3 regions of the Janthinobacterium sp. SUN206 genome follow, and region 1 is predicted to be linked to each of the others. Evidence: predicted binding sites of a transcription regulator. Region 1 holds the regulator's gene; each other region holds the start of a gene.
The links. The regulator sigma-54, encoded in region 1, starts transcription at its own class of promoters, with help from an activator protein. The targets are predictions, from matches to a motif close to TGGCANGNAANCTGCTTT.
Positions count from the first base shown of each region.

Region 2: a site for sigma-54 is predicted at 1,552-1,569, ahead of O3300_RS08125 (EDSAP-1 family PEP-CTERM protein). Genes of this name have one in related genera too.
Region 3: a site for sigma-54 is predicted at 4,381-4,398, ahead of O3300_RS23880 (beta-propeller fold lactonase family protein). Genes of this name have one in related genera too.

Region 1 is NZ_JAPWIB010000003.1:607,654-613,787, reverse strand. Features, by position in the region: gene hprK (HPr(Ser) kinase/phosphatase) at 1-459, shown strand, start outside; gene rapZ (RNase adapter RapZ) at 575-1,438, shown strand; gene O3300_RS19735 (enoyl-CoA hydratase/isomerase family protein) at 1,439-2,524, opposite strand; gene hpf (ribosome hibernation-promoting factor, HPF/YfiA family) at 2,653-3,015, opposite strand; gene O3300_RS19725 (RNA polymerase factor sigma-54) at 3,085-4,563, opposite strand; gene lptB (LPS export ABC transporter ATP-binding protein) at 4,568-5,323, opposite strand; gene lptA (lipopolysaccharide transport periplasmic protein LptA) at 5,323-5,904, opposite strand; gene lptC (LPS export ABC transporter periplasmic protein LptC) at 5,930-6,134, opposite strand, start outside.
Region 2 is NZ_JAPWIB010000001.1:1,803,795-1,809,928, reverse strand. Features, by position in the region: gene O3300_RS08130 (EDSAP-1 family PEP-CTERM protein) at 1-393, opposite strand, end outside; gene O3300_RS08125 (EDSAP-1 family PEP-CTERM protein) at 501-1,478, opposite strand; gene O3300_RS08120 (glycosyltransferase) at 1,667-2,899, opposite strand; gene O3300_RS08115 (hypothetical protein) at 3,035-3,208, shown strand; gene O3300_RS08110 (hypothetical protein) at 3,455-3,580, shown strand; gene O3300_RS08105 (hypothetical protein) at 3,710-4,078, shown strand; gene O3300_RS08100 (acyl-CoA thioesterase) at 4,163-4,621, shown strand; gene O3300_RS08095 (DEAD/DEAH box helicase) at 4,707-6,113, opposite strand.
Region 3 is NZ_JAPWIB010000005.1:111,746-117,879, reverse strand. Features, by position in the region: gene O3300_RS23900 (molybdopterin-binding protein) at 1-610, opposite strand, end outside; gene O3300_RS23895 (EI24 domain-containing protein) at 642-1,469, opposite strand; gene O3300_RS23890 (sterol desaturase family protein) at 1,469-2,509, opposite strand; gene O3300_RS23885 (polysaccharide deacetylase family protein) at 2,506-3,312, opposite strand; gene O3300_RS23880 (beta-propeller fold lactonase family protein) at 3,383-4,354, opposite strand; gene O3300_RS23875 (FKBP-type peptidyl-prolyl cis-trans isomerase) at 4,552-4,908, shown strand; gene O3300_RS23870 (acyl-CoA-binding protein) at 5,108-5,362, shown strand; gene proX (glycine betaine/L-proline ABC transporter substrate-binding protein ProX) at 5,501-6,134, opposite strand, start outside.

The sequences.
Region 1 (6,134 bases):
GGCCTGGGCAAGAGCGAGCTGGGGCTGGAACTGATCTCGCGCAGCCACGGCCTCGTGGCCGACGACGCCGTCGAATTTTCGCGCATCGCGCCCAATATGATCGAAGGCCGCTGCCCGCCCCTGCTGCAAAACCTGCTGGAAGTGCGGGGACTGGGCTTGCTCGATATCAAGGCCATCTTTGGCGAAACGGCCGTGCGCCGCAAGATGCGCCTGAAGCTGATCGTGCACCTCGTGCGCCGCAACGCGCTGGAAGAAGAAGTCGAACGCCTGCCTTTCCTGTTCCCCACGGAAGACGTGCTGGGCTTGCCCGTGCGCAAGGTCGTCATCCCCGTCGCCGCCGGCCGCAACATCGCCGTGCTGCTGGAAGCGGCCGTGCGCAATACGATTTTGCAACTGCGCGGCATCGATACCTTGCAGGAGTTCATGGAACGGCAACGTTTGGCAATGAGCGGCGACTAGCGTTGCAAGAAGCACGCCCTCTTTTGTTTAACCAATACTACAGCCCAAATTGCAATAATTTGTAAAGATAGTTGCCTTGGGAGCGGAGCGCCGGTCTTTATTGTATGATCGGGTTATGCATATCGTCCTTATCACCGGAATATCCGGCTCCGGTAAATCCGTCGCGCTCAATGTGCTGGAAGATACCGGTTACTATTGTGTCGACAACCTGCCACCGGCCTTGCTGCCCAGCCTGGTGCAGACCCTGCTCGACGAAGGTACACCGCAACTGGCTGTCGCCGTCGATGCGCGCAGCGCCGAGTCGCTGACCAGCCTGCCGCATAATGTGGCCCTGCTGCGCGACCAGGGGCACGACGTCAAGGTCATGTTCCTGACAGCCACCACGCATTCGCTGGTGGCCCGCTTCTCGGAAACGCGGCGCAGCCATCCGCTGTCGCACGAATTGCGGCCGAACCAGAATCCGGCCAGCCGCCGCACCCTGATCGAGTGCATTTCGGAAGAGCGCGAACGCCTGTCGGCCATCGAACAGCTGGGCCATGTGATCGACACGTCGGAACTGAGCGCCAACAAGCTGCGTGCCTGGATCAAGGATATCGTCGCCTCCGAACGCGCGCCGCTGACCCTGTTCTTCGAATCGTTCGCCTTCAAGCTGGGCGTGCCGCTGGACGCCGATTTCGTCTTCGACGTGCGGGCCTTGCCGAATCCCTATTACGACCTCGCCTTGCGCCCCCTCGACGGACGCGACGCGCCCGTGATCGCCTTCCTCGACGCGCAGCCCAGCGCGCTGGAACTGCTGGCCGACATCCGCGCCTTCATCGAGAAATGGTTGCCATCATTCAAGTCCGACAACCGCAGCTACCTGACGGTGGCCCTCGGTTGCACGGGCGGCCAGCACCGCTCCGTGTACATGGCGGAGCGGCTGGCGCAATATTTCGGCCCCAACGAGCGCGTGGTACTGCGCCACCGCGAGCGCAGCTAGTTAATCGAGGTGGCGCAGCGGATGCGCAGCGGCCGGCCAGACGGGGGCAAAGAAGCGCGCCACCATGGCCGCGTCGACTTCGTCCAGGCTGGCGGGGTTCCAGCGGGACGCATTGTCCTTGTCGACCACCAGCGCGCGCACGCCCTCGAGCACTTCGCCATGTTCGAAATTATGGCGTACCACCGTGCGCTCCAGGCGCAGGCAATCGGCCACGCCCAGGTGGGCGCCCCGCTGCAGCAATTCCAGGGTCACCGACATCATCAAGGGCGAGCGCAGGCGCATGGCCGCCAGCGCCTTGGCGGCGAACGCACTGTCGTCCAGCGCCAGCGAGGCCATGATGGCCGCCACCGAACCCGCACTGAAATGGCGGTCCAGCGCTGCGCGTGCCGTGGCCAGGGGAGAAGCGCCTGCCTCGGCCTGGAATGGCGCCGCCAGCGCCTTGATGGCCACCGGCAAGGCCTCGCCCGGCGTCGATTCAAACAGGTCCAGCAGCGCCCCCATCTGCGCTTCGGGCAGGTAGACATCGGCCAGGCCCGTGTACAGGGCGTCGGCCGCGTTGATCGTCAAGCCCGTCAAGCCCAGGTACAGGCCCAGCTGGCCAGCCAGGCGGGACAGGAAATAACTGCCGCCCACGTCCGGGAACAGGCCGATATTGACTTCCGGCATGGCCATGCGCGTGCGGCCCGTCACGATGCGCAAGCGGTTGCCTGGCCCGGCTTGCGCCACGCCCATGCCGCCGCCCATCACCACGCCATCCATCACGGCGATATACGGTTTCGGGTAGAAATGAATTAAATGATTTAAAGCATATTCTTCCGTAAAGAAATCTTCCAGCAAGGCGCTGCCGCCTTGCGGCGTGGCCAGACCCGCATCGTAAAAGAAACGGATGTCGCCGCCGGCGCACAGGGCCTTGTCGCTGCTGGAGCGGATCACGACGGCGTCCACCTGCGGATCGTCGCGCCAGGCCAGCAGGGCCGCGCTCAGGGCGCGCACCATCTCCAGCGACAGGGAATTCAAGGCTTTCGGACGGTCGAGCACGATGTGCCCGGTGCGGTTGCGGATGGAAGTCTGGACGAAGTCGCTCATGGCAGGCAGGAAAGAAGTGAAAGTGCGAATATTCTAATGCCTGCGCGGGGAACATTGCGTTCCGCTGGGCGCAAAAAAGGGCGCAATGTGCGCCCTTAGTTGATCACAACTGCTGGAAGCGGGTGGCCTTAGACGGCGACGACGGCTTCTTCCTCGGAGTTGTCTGGCAGATGCTTGATCGCCTCTTTACCGTGCCCTTGCACTTTGGTTTTGTATTTCATCACTTGCCTATCGAGCTTGTCGATCAGCGTATCGATCGCGGCGTACAGGTCGTGCGCCAAGCTTTCCACATAGACAGTCTTGCCGCTCAAACGCAGGTTGACTTCAGCCTTTTGACGTTTTTCTTTCTCTTTGAGGTTATCCACGGTCAGAATCACGGCGATATCGATGACTTGATCGAAATGACGTTTCACGCGCTCCAGCTTCGTTTGTACGTATTCACGGATGGCTGGTGTCACTTCGAGATGATGTCCGCTGATGGTGAGATTCATACACACTCCTAAAGATGATCGGGTTCGTGCGGTCCATCCTATCCGGCCCGCAGAGGAACCGAAAAAAACTTACAAACACTTACGCAGGCTCACTGGCGGAATTTTTAATGCTTCCCGGTATTTGGCAACAGTACGTCGCGCAATCACCATGCCTTGTTCCCCCAGCATGTCCGCAATCTTACTGTCGGATAAAGGATTTTTAGGGTCTTCTGCTCCTGTCAGTTGCACGATCAATGCCCGTATCGCCGTCGATGACGCTTCGCCCCCCGCTTCGGTGGCGACGTGGCTACCAAAGAAATATTTCAACTCGAACATGCCGTGCGGGGTCAGCATGTACTTTTGAGTTGTTACCCGCGAGATAGTACTCTCGTGTAAACCCAGTGTATCAGCTATTTCACGGAGCACAAGGGGGCGCATGGCAACGGCCCCATGCGAGAAAAAGTTCTTTTGTCTTTCTACTATCGCCTGCGCCACGCGCAGGATCGTGTCGAAGCGCTGGCGCATATTCTTGATCAGCCACTTGGCTTCCTGCAACTGTGCGCCCATGGCGCCCTCCCCCTTGCCCTGCTTGAGCAAGTTGGCGTACATGGCGTTGACGCGCAGGCGCGGCATGACGTCGTTGTTCAGGGTGACTTGCCAGCCATTGCGCGCGCGCTTGACGACGACGTCGGGCACCACGTAATCGGACACGTCCGAGGCGAACACGGCGCCCGGATGCGGATTGCACTGGCGAATCACCGTCTGCGCTTCGCGCAAGTCTTCATCGTCGCAATCGAGGGCTTTTTTCAACTTGTTGAAATCGCGCTGGGCAAACCAGGCCAGGTGCTTTTCCACGATGACGAGGGCCATGCGCCGCGTCACCATGGCGATGTGCGGCAAGCGCTTGATTTGCAGGGCCAGGCATTCGGACGCGTTGCGCGCGCCCACGCCCGGCGGATCGAAACTTTGCAGCAGCGACAAGGCCGTGCGCATCTCGTCGGCGTCGATTTCCAGCTCTTCCGGCAGGCGCGCCAGGATGTCGTCGAGCGACTCTTCCAGGTAGCCATTGTCGTCGAGCGCGTCGATGATCAGCTCGACCAGCGCGCGGTCGCGCAATTCGAGCACCGTCACGCGCATCTGCTCCATCAGGTGTTCGCGCAGGGTGCAGTGATGGGCCTCCAATTGCGGACGCGAATCGTCGTCGTCGGGCGCCTTCCCCCGGCTCGCCTCGCTCCAGTCGCTGTCGCCGCCGTCCGCGGCGGCCGGGCTGTCGCCCCCCTCGCCGTCAAACGCTTCCCCTTCGGCCGGCGCCGCGGGCGCCTCCTGGCCTGGCGGCTGGGGCGGCGCTTCGGCCGGCGCGGCCGTGGAGCTCAAGGCCCCGTCGGACAGCAGGCGCAGCGAACGGTCGAGCGGATCGTCGAGGCGTTCGAGCAAGGGATTGTCCGTCAGCAATTGCTCGAGTTCCTGGTGCAATTCCAGGGTAGACAATTGCAACAGGCGTATCGATTGCTGCAACTGCGGCGTCAGTGCCAGGTGCTGCGAAGTGCGCAGCTGCAATGATTGTTTCATTGGCTTACATGCGGAAGTGTTCGCCCAGATAGACCCGGCGTACCGACTCGTTCGCAATGATGTCGTCGGGGCGTCCCGACGCCAGCACCGAGCCCTGGTTGATGATGTAGGCGCGGTCGCAAATACCCAGCGTCTCACGCACATTATGATCGGTAATCAGCACGCCGATATTGCGCTCCTTCAAGAAACGCACGATGCGCTGGATCTCGATCACGGCGATCGGATCGACGCCGGCGAACGGCTCGTCGAGCAGCACGAAACGGGGATCGGTGGCCAGCGCGCGGGCGATTTCCACGCGGCGGCGTTCGCCACCGGACAGGGACAGCGCCTGGTTCTCGCGCAGCTTTTCAATCTGCAGGTCGGCCAGCAATTTATCCAGCCGCTCCTCGATCTCGGCCTTCGTCAGCGGGCGGCCTTCGACGGTCTGGATTTCCAGCACGGCGCGGATATTGTCTTCCACCGTCAGCTTGCGGAAGACGGACGCTTCCTGCGGCAGGTAGGACAGGCCCATCTGCGCGCGGCGGTGGATCGGCAGGCTGGAGATATCCACGCCGCTGATATCGATGCTGCCGCCATCGGACGGCACCAGGCCGACGATCATATAGAACGAGGTGGTCTTGCCGGCGCCGTTCGGGCCCAGCAAGCCCACCACTTCGCCGCATTCGACTTGCAGCGAGACATCATGCACGACTTGCCGCTTGCCATAGGTTTTTTGCAGCCCGCGAACGATCAGGGTGCTGCCGCAACGTGTATTTTCCATTATTTCTTTCCTGGCGCGGGCGTGGCCGGCGCTTTCTCCGCTGCCGGCGCCTTGGTCTTCGGCTGGATCACCATGCGCACGCTGCCGCCATCGGCGGTGCTGGTGCCGCTGTTGGAATTTTCCATCGCAAATTCTTCCTTGCGGCTGTCATACGAGATGAAAGCGCCATTGGCCACATCGGTGACTTTCGCGCCTTCCAGGCGCGTCAACTTGGCTCTGGAAAACAGCTTCACCACTTCCGTCTTGTTGTCGTACTCCACGCGCTCCGCCTCGCCTTCGACCCACAGGTCGCCCGCGCCATCGCGCTTCTGGCGGAAGGTCGCAAGCTTGCCGGGATCGGCCCAGAAGGTGATGAACTGGTAGCCTTGCGGATCTTCCGTGATCAGGGCCCGGCCCGCCTTCATGGTCAGGGTCCCCTTGACCAGCACGACGTCGCCCGTCAGGGTGCGCACCTGCTTGACGTCATCGACGTGGCCGCTGCGTGCCGTGATGACGGCTTCCTTCTCGGAATCGGCCTTCTCGGCATGCGCCACGCCCATGATGGCCAGCGAAAATACGGTCAACAGCAAGATGTTCTTCATAGTATGGTTTCCTTGTTTCATTCTGTCATTTTGCCGCCGCGGCCGGGCGCGGTTTCGGCGGGAGGACCATGCGCAGCGCATTCTGCACTTCCACCACGCCGGTGGCGTTATTCGCCTTCATGCCGACGCCATTGATGCGCGAGGCGCCCGTCAGGATATCGACAGGCACGTCCGTTTCCATTCTTTCCTCGTCCGGGAACACCGTCAGCGCTTCCGTCTTGACCGTCAGG
Region 2 (6,134 bases), on a different contig from region 1:
CGCGTTCACGGTATGCGTGCTGGTCGAGCCCGGTGGGAAGGGGGGGATTTGCGAGGCGACGATTTGCGCTTCGCCGCGCGCATACGAAGCATTGCCCATGCCTTGCGGGGTAAAGTCGTTCTCTCCCTTGCTGACGGCGCCGCGTTTCGCCTGCGGCGCGTCGATCTCGTTGCTGCCGCCATTGATGACGCTGCTGCCATTGAGCGTGGCGGTCGTGCGTGACAGGTCGATGTTGCTGAGCAGGGTGACGGAGCCGGAGGGATTGCTGATGACCAGGCCAAAGACGCTGGTGTACGAATAGCCGTAGGCGGCGGCGCCGGCAGTGCCGCTGCTGGCCAGCAATAGCAAGCTCAGCAGGAGCATGGGCAATCGGGTACAAGAAAATGTAGTCATGAAAATCCTCATCTCCTGGTCGGCCGGGTTGTAAGGAAAACCGACAGGCTTGCCACATGAAAAAGGCGAGGAAACTCCCTCGCCTGTGCATCCCCCTGTTGCCTGGTTCAGGCGCTGACCTTGCGGCGGCTGGCATAGCCCAGGCCGGCCAGGCCCAGGCCCAGCAGCGCCAGGGTGCCCGGTTCCGGTGCCTGCTTGACCAGGTCCACGCTCTCCACCGCATTCAAGGTCAAGGTGTAGTTGCCGGCCGCGAGGGCATTGCTGACGGCGTTGAAGTTGCCGCCGCAAGTCGTGCCCACGCCGGTGCCGCCAGGCGTGCCGCAACCGGTGGGGTTATACGTAAACAGGTTGCCGCGCGTCAGGAAGTTGGTCGCCAGGCCGGTGTTCAGGTTGGCCGCATCGGCGTTTTCCGTGCCACCGAAGATGCCGGAGCCGACGACGCCATCGGGCGTCCAGTTGAAGACGGTCGCACCGGTCGAGTTGGTGATGGTAATGGTCATCACCAGGTTGGCCGTCGCGGTGGACAGTTGTCCCACTGTGCTTTGCAGGAAGACTTGCATGAATGGCGAGGAGAAGAAGTCAAAGCTCAGCGTTGCCGTGGGCGAACCGACGACGAAGTTGACGGAGAAGCCCGTGGTCGAGCCGTTGCGGCCGGACGCGTCGGCCGTGCCGGCTGGGCCGGCCAGATGGGCCTCGGCCACGTTCACCGCCTGCGTGGAGGTGGAGCCGGGCGGGAACGAGGGAAACTGCGTGCTGACGATCTGCGCATCGCCGCGCGAGTAGTTGCCCGAGGCGCCTTGTTGCGTGAAATTGTTTTCCCCTTTGGTCACGGCGCCGATGGCGGCGCGGGGCGAGTCGAGCAGGCCGGGGCCGCCATTGATGACGCTGACGCCATTCAGGGTGGCCGTGGCGCGCGAGATCGTGGTGCTGTTCAGGGCGGTGATCGAGCCCGTGGCGGCGACGATCTGCAAGCCGAAGATGTTGTTGTAGGCGTAGCCGTAGGCGCCCGCCTGTGCGCTACCGGCGGCGCACAACATGGTCAGTGCGGCTGCGGCCGGAAGCAGTTTCAGTTTCGAGAGTTTCATTGTATTCACCTCGTGGTTGAGTGAGTCTGGAAGTGTTGCCTGAGTCCTGTCTGCAGGTGCTCATGGCCAGACTTAAGCGACTTCCATGCCAACGCATGAGGTTCTTTTGAAATCAAGGACTTGGCGTGCTTTTGTTGACGTGCTGCAGGTGTTGCCGGACTCTCTGTAAGAAAAGCCGACGCCGCCCGTCAAGGCTGGCCGCCTTGCGGCGAAGACCCCAGCAGGGCGTGCAGATGGGGCAGCAAGCGTTGCCCTGGCACATAGTCGCGCATGGCCGTGGCCAGCTGGCGCGCCGCCAGCCTGGCCCGGCCATCGTCGAGCATGCGCGTGGCGGCATGGCGCAGGGCGGTTTCATGGAAGCGGTCGGCGCGCAGCAGCAGGCCGGCGCCGGTCCCCGCGATGCCGTGCATGTTGAGGAATTGGTCGAGGTTGCTGGCGATGCCGATGACGGGCACGCCTGCCGTCAGCGCCTGCTGGCTGGTGGGGCTGCCGCCGTTGCAGATCACCAGGCTGGCGCGCCGGGCCGCCGCGTCGCCCGGCAAGAAGGGCGCGACGTGGGCATTCGGCGGCACGGCATCGACGCGGCCGGTGCCGGCCGTGGCCGCCAATACGGTGACGGGCAGGGGCGCCAGCGCGTGCAGCACGCGCGGCAGCAATTGCCCCTGGCCGGAACTGCCCAGGGTGACGTAGATGATGGGTCGTCCACTGCTCAGTTCCGGGCGCTGCCACCAGTCCGGCAAGTCGAGCGGCGGCGCCCAGATGATGGGGCCCAGGTAGTCGTGCGTGGACGGCATGGCGTGCGGCGGGAACAGTTGCGGAATATCCGCATACACGGTGCGGTCCGCATCCGTATAGATGCGCCGCAGGTCGCTGCCCAGCGACGGCAGGCCATGGCGGCGGCGCACGCGGTTCAGCGGCACGGCATGCGAGGCGAAGGCCAGCGGCCGGATCAGGCGGAACAGGGGGGCTGCCAGCCAGATGGGCAGCAGGCGGGTCAGGGGCAGGCTGGGCACCGTGTAGTGCTGGCGCACGTACGGACTCCAGTAGGCATTGCTGACGGTGAGGTAGGGAATGCGCTGCAGGCGCGCGCTGACGGACAGCGACAGGCGGAAGTCGCCGATCACGAGATCGGGCTGGACGGTATTGAGCAGGCGCAAGTCGTCTTCCACATATGCGTGCAGGGTGCTTTCCGTGTAGACGGGCTTGCCGTGCGCCAAGGCCTGTAGGAATTGCAGCGATGAAATACTGTCGATGCGCCAGCGGCGAAAGGGCGCCTGCTTGAAGCAAAAGTCATAGCCATCGGCGCAGGCAAAATGCACCTCATATTTGTCCTCGTCGAGTCCCTGGGCCAGGCTCAGGGGGCGGCCGACGTGGGCCAGGGTCACTGCCTCGGCCATAAAGAGGATTTTCTTGCGCGCCATGGGGATTGCTTGCATTCGCAGGTGAGAGACCTGTTAGGTTGGAGTGGCGCCGCGCCGTTTAGTTCCCGCAGCGGCTTGCCACTGGCGGGCGCCAGGATTTGGCCGCATCGGCTAGAGTGGGGCAAAGGAGGTCACATGCAAACCCAATTCCGTCCTGCCCTGTTGCGTGCGCACAGCACGCCCGAACCCGATATGCCGCCACCGCCGGAAGGCGATCCCGTCACGCCGCCGCCGGAAACGCCGCCCCACATCGAGCCCGTGCCCGTCGAGGAGCCGACGCCGCCGCCGCCGCCCGTGAAAATGCAGTGACGGGGCGCGGTGCACCGCCGGCATGGCGGTGACGGGGAGATGCGCGCCGCGTTTATTTCCGATCGGAAATGGACTGCGCGGTGGCCGCCAGCGCCACGCCATTTAAACAACAAAAACGCCAATAAATGTTGCCGAGTGGATACAAATCAAGCTCTAACTGTCGAGTGTCATGCGGCCGTCACGATTCTGTTCTTATAATGAGACATCATAAAAATTCTTGTACAGGAGACCATCGTGGGCAATTCCTTGCATAACAAAATTTACCTGGGCCGGCGCCCTGTGATCACCAGCAAAAACCTCGTGGCGCTGGCCCTGGCGGGCGCCGTGGCGGGTTGCGGCCTGGCATGGCTGCTGCTGCGCAGCTACAAATAACGGTCGTCGCGCCCGTGTTTCCGCCGCCTGGCCGCCTGGCGGGCGGCGGTAGATTCACGTTGCCTGTTGCCGATGCGCAGCGGGGCGCGTACCATGGGGGCCGAACACCTGGCCTTTTATGGAAAAGTAATGAAGAACGAGAAATTAACGACCGATGAATATGACGCGCTGGAGCAAGTTGCACGCGGCATCAAGACCGAGCGCCCCAGCGCTTGCGTTGCCCGCAATGCCAAGCGCCTGTCCGGCCTGAAGCTGCTCAGCTATGCACGCGATGGCCGTTTGTCCATCACCGAGAAAGCACAACAACTGCTGTTCCTGCGCCGCTGCATCATGGGGCTGCGCGCCGTCGCCACCGATCCGCTGACCAAGCTGGACTCGGACGTGGCTTATTTCCTGGGCAAGAAAGCCCACATCGTGGCGCGCGCCGAAGGCGAGGGCCACGACATTTCCGACAAGGGCCGCGACTCGCTGGCCGACATCGATACCCTGGGCCTGTAAGTCCCGCTACCGGCCCCTGGGGCCGGTTTTCACATCTTCCCTCACTTTTAATTTCCCCCTTTGGAGAACACTTTGGACAGCGCGATGAACTGGTCGGCCCACGAACTGACGATGACGGTCTTGATGACGCCCGATATGGCCAACTTTTCCGGTAACGTGCACGGCGGCACCATCCTGAAGTACCTCGACAGCGTTGCCTATGCCTGCGCCAGCCGCTATTCGGGCAGCTACGTGGTCACCCTGTCGGTGGACCAGGTGATGTTCCTGCAGCCTATCCACGTGGGCGAACTGGTGACGTTCCTGGCCTCGATCAATTACACGGGCACGACGTCGATGGAAGTGGGTATCCGCGTGGTGACGGAAAACATCCAGCAGCGCCTGGTGCGCCACGCCAACAGCTGTTATTTCACGATGGTGGCCGTGGATGCGAACCGCAAGCCCGTGGCCGTGCCGCCGCTGGCGCTGGAGACACCGGAACAGCAGGTGCGCTTCGAGCAGGCCAAGCTGCGCAAGCTGTCGCGCCAGAAAGTGTCGAAGAAATAAAGCGTTGCGGGCATAAAAAAACGGCCACCAGAGCGATCTGGTGGCCGTTTTTCATTGCATGCCTAGAGGCAATGGCAAACCGTGATTAACGGTCGCCGTAGCTGCGGCGTGCGCCGTCGGTGCTGCGCGGGTTGGAGCCCTTGTAGCCGCCGCCGGTGCTAGGTGCGCCGTCTTTACGCGGTGCGCCCGGCTTGCTGAACGTGCGTTGGCCTGGCTTCGCGCCGCCACGGTTGTCGCCTGGTTTCCAGCCGCCTGGACGGGCGCTCGAACGTGGTGCCGATGCCGTTTTCTTTGGCTCGAAACCTTCGATGACATTGACCGGGATCAATTGCTTGGTGAAGCGTTCGATGCGCTTGACGTTCATGCCTTCAGCGTGGTTCACCAGCGAGATGGCCAGGCCATTGCGGCCAGCGCGGCCGGTACGGCCGATGCGGTGGACGTAGTCTTCCGGGAACTTCGGCAGATCGTAGTTGAACACGTGGGTGATCGTCGGCACGTCGATACCGCGGGCGGCAACGTCGGTGGCAACCAGCACTTTGACCTGGCCGCGGCGCATGCCGTCCAGGGTGCGGTTACGCGCGCCCTGATGCATGTCGCCGTGCAAGGCGGCAGCCGAGAAACCGGCGATGTTCAGACGGTCGGCGATGGTGTCGGCGTCACGCTTGGTGGCGGTGAACACAACAGCCTGGTCCAAGGTTTCGTCGCGCAGCAGGTGGTCCAGCAGGCGATTCTTGTGCGACAGGTCGTCGACGAAGTGGACGCGCTGCGTGATGTTTTCATGCTTGTTGCTCGAGCTTGCCACCTGGATGACCAGCGGGTTTTTCGTGATGCGGCGGGCCATGTTGCCGACCACGCCATCGAGCGTTGCCGAGAACAGCATGGTTTGACGGCCTTCCGGCGTCGCTTCGACGATCTTTTCGATGTCGTCGATGAAACCCATGTCCAGCATGCGGTCGGCTTCGTCCAGCACCAGGATTTCCAGTTGCGAGAAGTCGATCTTGCCCGAGTCCATGTGGTCGATCAAACGGCCAGGGGTCGCGACCAGAATCTCAGGATTCTTGGCCAGCAATTGCATCTGTTTAGGGTAAGGCATGCCGCCCAGGATCGACACAGCCTTGATGCGGCGGATGCCGGTGCTGTACTTGTCGGTGTTGGTCGTTACTTGCAGGGCCAGTTCGCGCGTCGGCGTCAGCACCAGCATTTTTGGCTGGGCAGCCTTGAAGCGTGGACGCTCGCCGCGGGCGCGCGATGCTTGCATTTCCTGGTTTGGCGTCTTGCCGGCGGCGCTTTGTTCGGCGCTGGCCAGTTTGTGCAGCGACGGCAGCATGAATGCTGCGGTCTTGCCCGAACCGGTCTGCGACGAGACCAGCAGGTCACGGCCTTCGATCGCGGCTGGAATCGCTTGCGACTGTACCGCGGTTGGCGCGGTGTAGCCCGATTCGGTCAGAGCGGCGAGGATGGACGGATGCAGGCCTAAGGATTCAAATGTCATTCTTTTTCTTTCGTGAAAATC
Region 3 (6,134 bases), on a different contig from region 1:
GCACCATCAGCGGCGTCAGCAGGGATTCGGCCGTTTCGTACACGAGCAAGGCATGTTCCGCGTGCGGCACCTGGTTAAACAGGTGCGCATAATGCGTGTCCAGCACCCATTCGATCATGGGCCAGGACATGATGGGAAAGCCGGGCACGAAGTAATGCTCGCGCACGGCAAAGCCGGCAATCTTGTTGTACGGGTTCGGAATCAGCTCGGCGCCTTCGACAAATTCCGCCATTTTCAGGCGGTGCAGGTTTTCCGGCGAGTTCAGGTCGGCCGGCGCGCCCGCCTCTACGCCCATTTCCGTGATGCGCTGCTGGATATTCTTCTTGCCCTGCGGATGCAGCACCAGCGGCAAACCCAGCGCATCGGCCGCCGCCTGGCGCGTATGGTCGTCCGGCGTGGCGCCGATGCCGCCAAAGCTGAAGACGATATCGCCGCTGGCAAAGCTGCGCTTGAGCAAGGCGACCAGGCGGGCAGGCTCGTCGCCCACGTATTCCGCCCAGCTCAGCTGCAATCCCCGCGCCTTGAGCATTTGCACCACTTTCGGGAAATGCTGGTCCGTGCGCTTGCCCGACAGGATTTCGTCGCCGATGATGATCAATCCGATAGCCATGAAGCTTCCTCGTAGAATTCGATAAAAATACTCAAGCGTCCGCTGGCGCCACGTCGGTCATGCCGCGTACGCCCCGCAAACGCGACAGTGCTTCCAGGCAGTAATACTGGAACCACAGCCCCGTAAAGATGAAGATCAGCACATACAGCCAGATGGCGAACGCCGCCAGGAAGGGGAAGAACACCACCGACATCGCGCCGCCCATCCACAGCAAGCCCGGCACGGCGCCGGCCGCGCCGGACACCATGCCGATGGCCAGCAGGGGCCAGCGCTGCGTGCGCATGATGGCGTGGCGCTCGTCCACGCTGGCGTAGTCGGCCATGGCGTCGTACGCCATCACGCGGTAGGTCAGCCAGCCCCACAGCACGGCTTGCCCCGCCAGGGCGGCCGGCGGAAACGCGTACAGGGGCAGCAGGATGACCCAGGCGACGATAAAGAGTAAAAACGTGGCCAGCGAAGTACCGACGCTGCCCAGCAGGCTGCCGCCATGCTTCTTTTCCAGTTGCGGAAAGTGCCGCCCGCCGATATGGCGGCCGATGGCCGGCATGGCGAACAGGCCCATGAAGATCAGCGCCGTCAGGATCATCAGCGGCAGCAGCATGAACATGGCGATCAGCGGCACGATCACGGCTTTCAGCACGCCCAGGCCGAAAGTGGTCAGCACCTGGCCGCTGGTGCGGAAGAAATCGTACTGCGTGAACAGCGCATGCAGGCTGTCGATCAGCGGCTGCAAGCCCACGTACAGCAAGCCGCCCCACAGCACCAGCGACAGGATGAACGGCGCCACGCTCAGCAGCAGTATCCTGCCATGCAATTGCGACAGGAAAGCACGGCCATACGAATTCAACACATTACGCATCAACGGCGTCCTTTTCGTTTAATTCTTGCAAATTCCACCATGCGACGCAGGCCCAGCCATTGCTGCTGCCAGAAACCGCGGCCATAGTTGCGCCCCGGCCGGCCGACACCGTTGCTGTCGATGCGGGCCAGCTGGTCGCGCACGCCCGTGCGCGCATAGCCCGCCGAGAAATTCGCGGTGCCCAGCAGCATATCCCAAATCGGCAAGACCACGCCGAAGTTGCAACCACCCATGCTGCCCTTGCCTTTCGACTCGTGCCCCACGCCGATCGCGTGATGCGTGCGGTGGAAACGGGGCGAGATCAAGAGCCGCTCGCCGATGCGACCGAAGTGTATCCTCACATTCGCATGCTGCAAGCTTTGCAAAATGCGCGAAATCGACACCAGCAGCACATACTGGCCCGGCGGCACGCCAATGCCGAGCGCCACCAGCGCCATCACCACGTCGCGCAGGAAGTCATCGAGCAAGTGATTGCGGTCATCGCTCCACAAATTCATGTTTTGCTGGCTGTGATGCAGGCTGTGCAAGCCCCACCACCAGCCGAAATGGTGCGAGGCCCGGTGGTAGCAATAATCGACGAAGTCCAGTATCACAAAATAAATGATAAAACTGAGTAAGGGGCTGATGCCGGGCAACAGCGATTCCAGGTTCAATGGATGAATATTGTCGAAGCGCAAGGCGCCTGCCAGTGCATCCATCAGCGGATCGAGCGTGAAGAACACCACGACGGAAAACAGGCCGATGCGGTGCAGCACCGTATAGATAAAATCGTTCCAGCGGGCGCGCGGGTCCGTCATCTTTTGCGCGGGAATCAAGGCTTCGAGCGGACGCAGCACGAGAAACAGCAGCACCAGTTCGCACAGGCCGATCAGCAGCCACTCCGTGCCCTCGAACGCTTCTTCCGTGAATTCGCCAAAGCCCAGGTGATATACGAGCGGGTTCACCACCGTCTGGAACAGCCATCCTTGCGCCGCGCCAAAGGCGTCGACCACAGCATCGATGACGGGCGTAACGAAGCTGACGATGTCGGCGGCGATCATGGCTGGCCCTTCTTCTGCGCATAGGCAGGGTGCTCGCGCAGGGTGGCAAAGCAGAAACCTTTGTCTTGCAGGCCGGAAATCAAGGCGTCCAGGTTGGCCGGTGCCCATGCATCCTTGCGCGACCAGATGCCCATGTGCGCAATGAAAATATCGCCGCTGCGCAAGTTCGCCAGGGCTTTCTTCAGCAGCGTGGCGTTTGGATACTTATCGCTGGGTAATTCATCGCCCGAATAGCCGGCCGGCGCCCAGCCCGCGTGCTGGTAGCCGCAGGCGCTGCCGGCCGCCAGGGTGCGCGGCGACGTGTAGCCGCCCGGCGCGCGCCAGAACGGGTCGAGCTTGCGCCCGGTCAGCTCCTGGAAGCGCGTATCGACGCGGCGCAATTCTTCGCAGAACTGCTGATCCGTGAATGACGCCAGCTTGCCGCCATCCTTGCCGAACTGGGGCTTGACCTGGATCAAGCCGTTGGCCAGATCCTTCTTCCAGTACACGTGGTCAAACGTATGCGTGCCAAACGCATGGCCTTCGGCCACGCGGGCTTTCCAGTACGGCGCCCACGAGGCATCGAGCGAATAGTCGCCGCGCGTGGTCTTTTCATTGGCCAGGAAGAAGGTTGCCTTCACATGGCGTTTATTCAGCACGTCGGCGATCAGCTGCGCTTGCGACTGGCTGCCCGTGTCAAACGTCATGTAGATGGTGCCCTTGCAGGCGGCTGGCGCTAAAGATGCAGCTGGAGATGCGGCTGGGGCAGCAGATACGGCGGCAGGTACGGCAGCAGGTGTGGCGGCATGCGCGGGCGACAGCATGGCGTTGGCGCACAGCAGCATGGCGGGCGCGTGGCCCGCGAAAATGAAGCGTTTCATCATCACCGGCTCATCACATGCGCGGCGAGTGGGTGGCGAAGTACACGCCATGGGGCGAGCGGCCCACCGGGATGGTCTTGATCACCTTGCGCGTGGTAAGGTCGATCACGGCCACTTTCTTGATCCAGCGCAACGTTACCCACATGGTCTTGCCGTCCGGCGTGATTTCCATGCAATCGGGGCCGCCCGGCACATTGATGGTGCCCACGTTTTCCAGGGTTTGCTGGTCGATGATGTTAATGGTGTTCGACACGCGGTTCGAGACAAACGTCATGCGGTTGTCGCCCAGCGCGCGGAAATTGTGCGTGCCGGCGCCCGCCTTGATGCGCTTGACGGTCTTTTGCGTGCGCCAGTCGATCACTTCCACGTAATCGCTGCCCATGATGCCCACCAGCAAATGCTTGCCATCGGGCGTCATCGTGATGCCGGCCGGCGCCGGGCCGACAGGCATGGTCCATTTCACCGTTTGCGTGGCCAGGTCGATGGCGCTGACCTGGTTGCTGCCCTGCTGCGTAATGAAAGCCATGGTGCTGTCGGCCGTGAACGCCATGTGGCTGGGCAGTTTTGGCAGCGGGATGCGCTTGGCCAGGGTCAGGTTCTTGCCGTCGTAGCGGTACAGGTCGATGCGGTCCAGGCGCAAGGAGTTCGAGATGAACCATTTCTGGTCCGGCGAAAAGCCGATCTGGTACGGGTCGAGGATGTTGCTGATGCGGCGCTGGATCTGGCCCGACACAGGGTCGAGGAAGATCAGCTCGTTGCCGACGGAACTGGCGACGATCAGCGACTTGCCGTCCGGCGTTTCCATCAGATGGTGCGGTTCCTTGCCGACGGCAAAGGTGGACAGGGGAGCATAGGTTTTCTGGTCCAGCAGTTGCACCGTAGCATCACGGGAATTGAGCACCACCACCACTTCGGCTTGCGCCGTCGATATTGCGGAAACCAGGCACAGCGAGGAAAAAACAAGGCGGCGTAGACTGCGGAACATGGCAAAAATCACTGTTAAATACAAAACATGCATTTTACGTGGAACACTGTATTTATTGTGTGAAATCCCCCCTTAAATGCTGCCGGCAGCCACACATCGCCGTAATTTCCGTTTTTTCCCCGTGCCAGGCCTGGAATGGCGCTTTGCAACTCATTGCTCTACAATCTGAAGCTTTCATCGCCTACACAAGGATAATCATGACCACCACCACTACCGCTTCCGGCCTGCAATACATCGACACCACCGTTGGCGAAGGCGCTGAAGCGCAAGCCGGCAACAATGTTGTCGTGCATTACACGGGCTGGCTGCAAAACGACGACGGCAGCGCCGGCGCGAAATTTGACTCGAGCAAGGACCGCAACGATCCATTCGAATTCCCGCTGGGTGCCGGCCGCGTCATTCAAGGCTGGGACGAAGGCGTGCAAGGCATGAAAGTGGGCGGCAAGCGCCAGCTGATCATCCCGGCAGCACTGGGCTATGGCGCACGCGGCGCCGGCGGCGTGATTCCTCCGAACGCCACCCTGATTTTCGACGTCGAACTGCTGGGCGTATAAGCACCGACTCCGCAGCGCTCAAGCGACTGTACCGACGCCGCCCCTGTTCACTCAGCGGCGGCGTTTTTGTTTTGAGTGTGTCCTCTAATGCACGGCGCGCTTTTTTCACTATGATGTCAGGCACTGCAGCACGCACGGTGGCCACTCCGCCGGGCCTGCCGCACTTTTCCAGCGATTCCATCAGCACACAGGAGCCATCATGAGTTTACAAGAGCAATTCGAACAAGCGCAGCTCGATTCCAAGACCCTGTCCGAGCGTCCGGACAATATGACCTTGTTGAAAATCTACGCCTTGTTCAAGCAAGCGTCGAGCGGCGACGCCACGGGCGAGCGTCCTGGCATGACCGATTTCGTCAACCGCGCCAAGTTCGACGCCTGGGCGGCCCTGGCCGGCACCTCGAAGGAAGAGGCGCAACAGCAATACATCGACCTGATCGAAGACTTGAAGGATTAAACCTGAAAACGCCTGTTTTGCAGAGAAATGGGCCGAAAACGGCTGAAAACTCACCAAAAACCACAAAAACAGGCTGAAAATGCAAAAGTGGCTACCAAATCGGTAGCCACTTTTTTTACGCCTGTCTCAGCCGCAAACTTACTTTTTCGCCGCCGCCAGCGCTTGCGCGATCCAGCCGTCAAACGTCTGCTGGTGGAACTTGATCCAGCCAGCCGTATGACGGGCGATATCGGCTTGCGTGTTTTCGCCGCGGCGCATGCGCTCGTTCTGCGCATTGATGTCCGCCACGGGCAATTGCATCACTTCGAACAGCTTGGCCGCGGCCGGATTCTTCTCCGCCCAGGCCTTGTTCGACACGATGCGCGCCGTGTTGACGGCAAAGCCGTAGTCGCTGCCATCGTCGAGGCGGGTATTCACCTTGTCCGGATTGGCCGAGAACGGCACTTTCAGCCAGACCACGTCCTTGCCCGGCACCAGCACGCCGCTGACCCAGTACGGCGTCCACGTGTAATACAGGATCGGTTCGCCACGCTTGTAGCGGCCCAGGGTGTCGGCGATCAGGGCCGCATAGCTGCCCTGCACGTGGGTCACCGTCTTGCGCAATTTATACGCATCCATGTGGTTCTCGATCAGCGCTTCGCAGCCCCAGCCGGGGTTGCAACCGGTCAAGTCGGCCTTGCCATCGCCATCATGGTCGAACAGCTTGGCCAGGTTGGGATCGCGCAACTGGTCGATATTCGTGATGTTGTACTTTTCCGCCGTCACCTTGTCG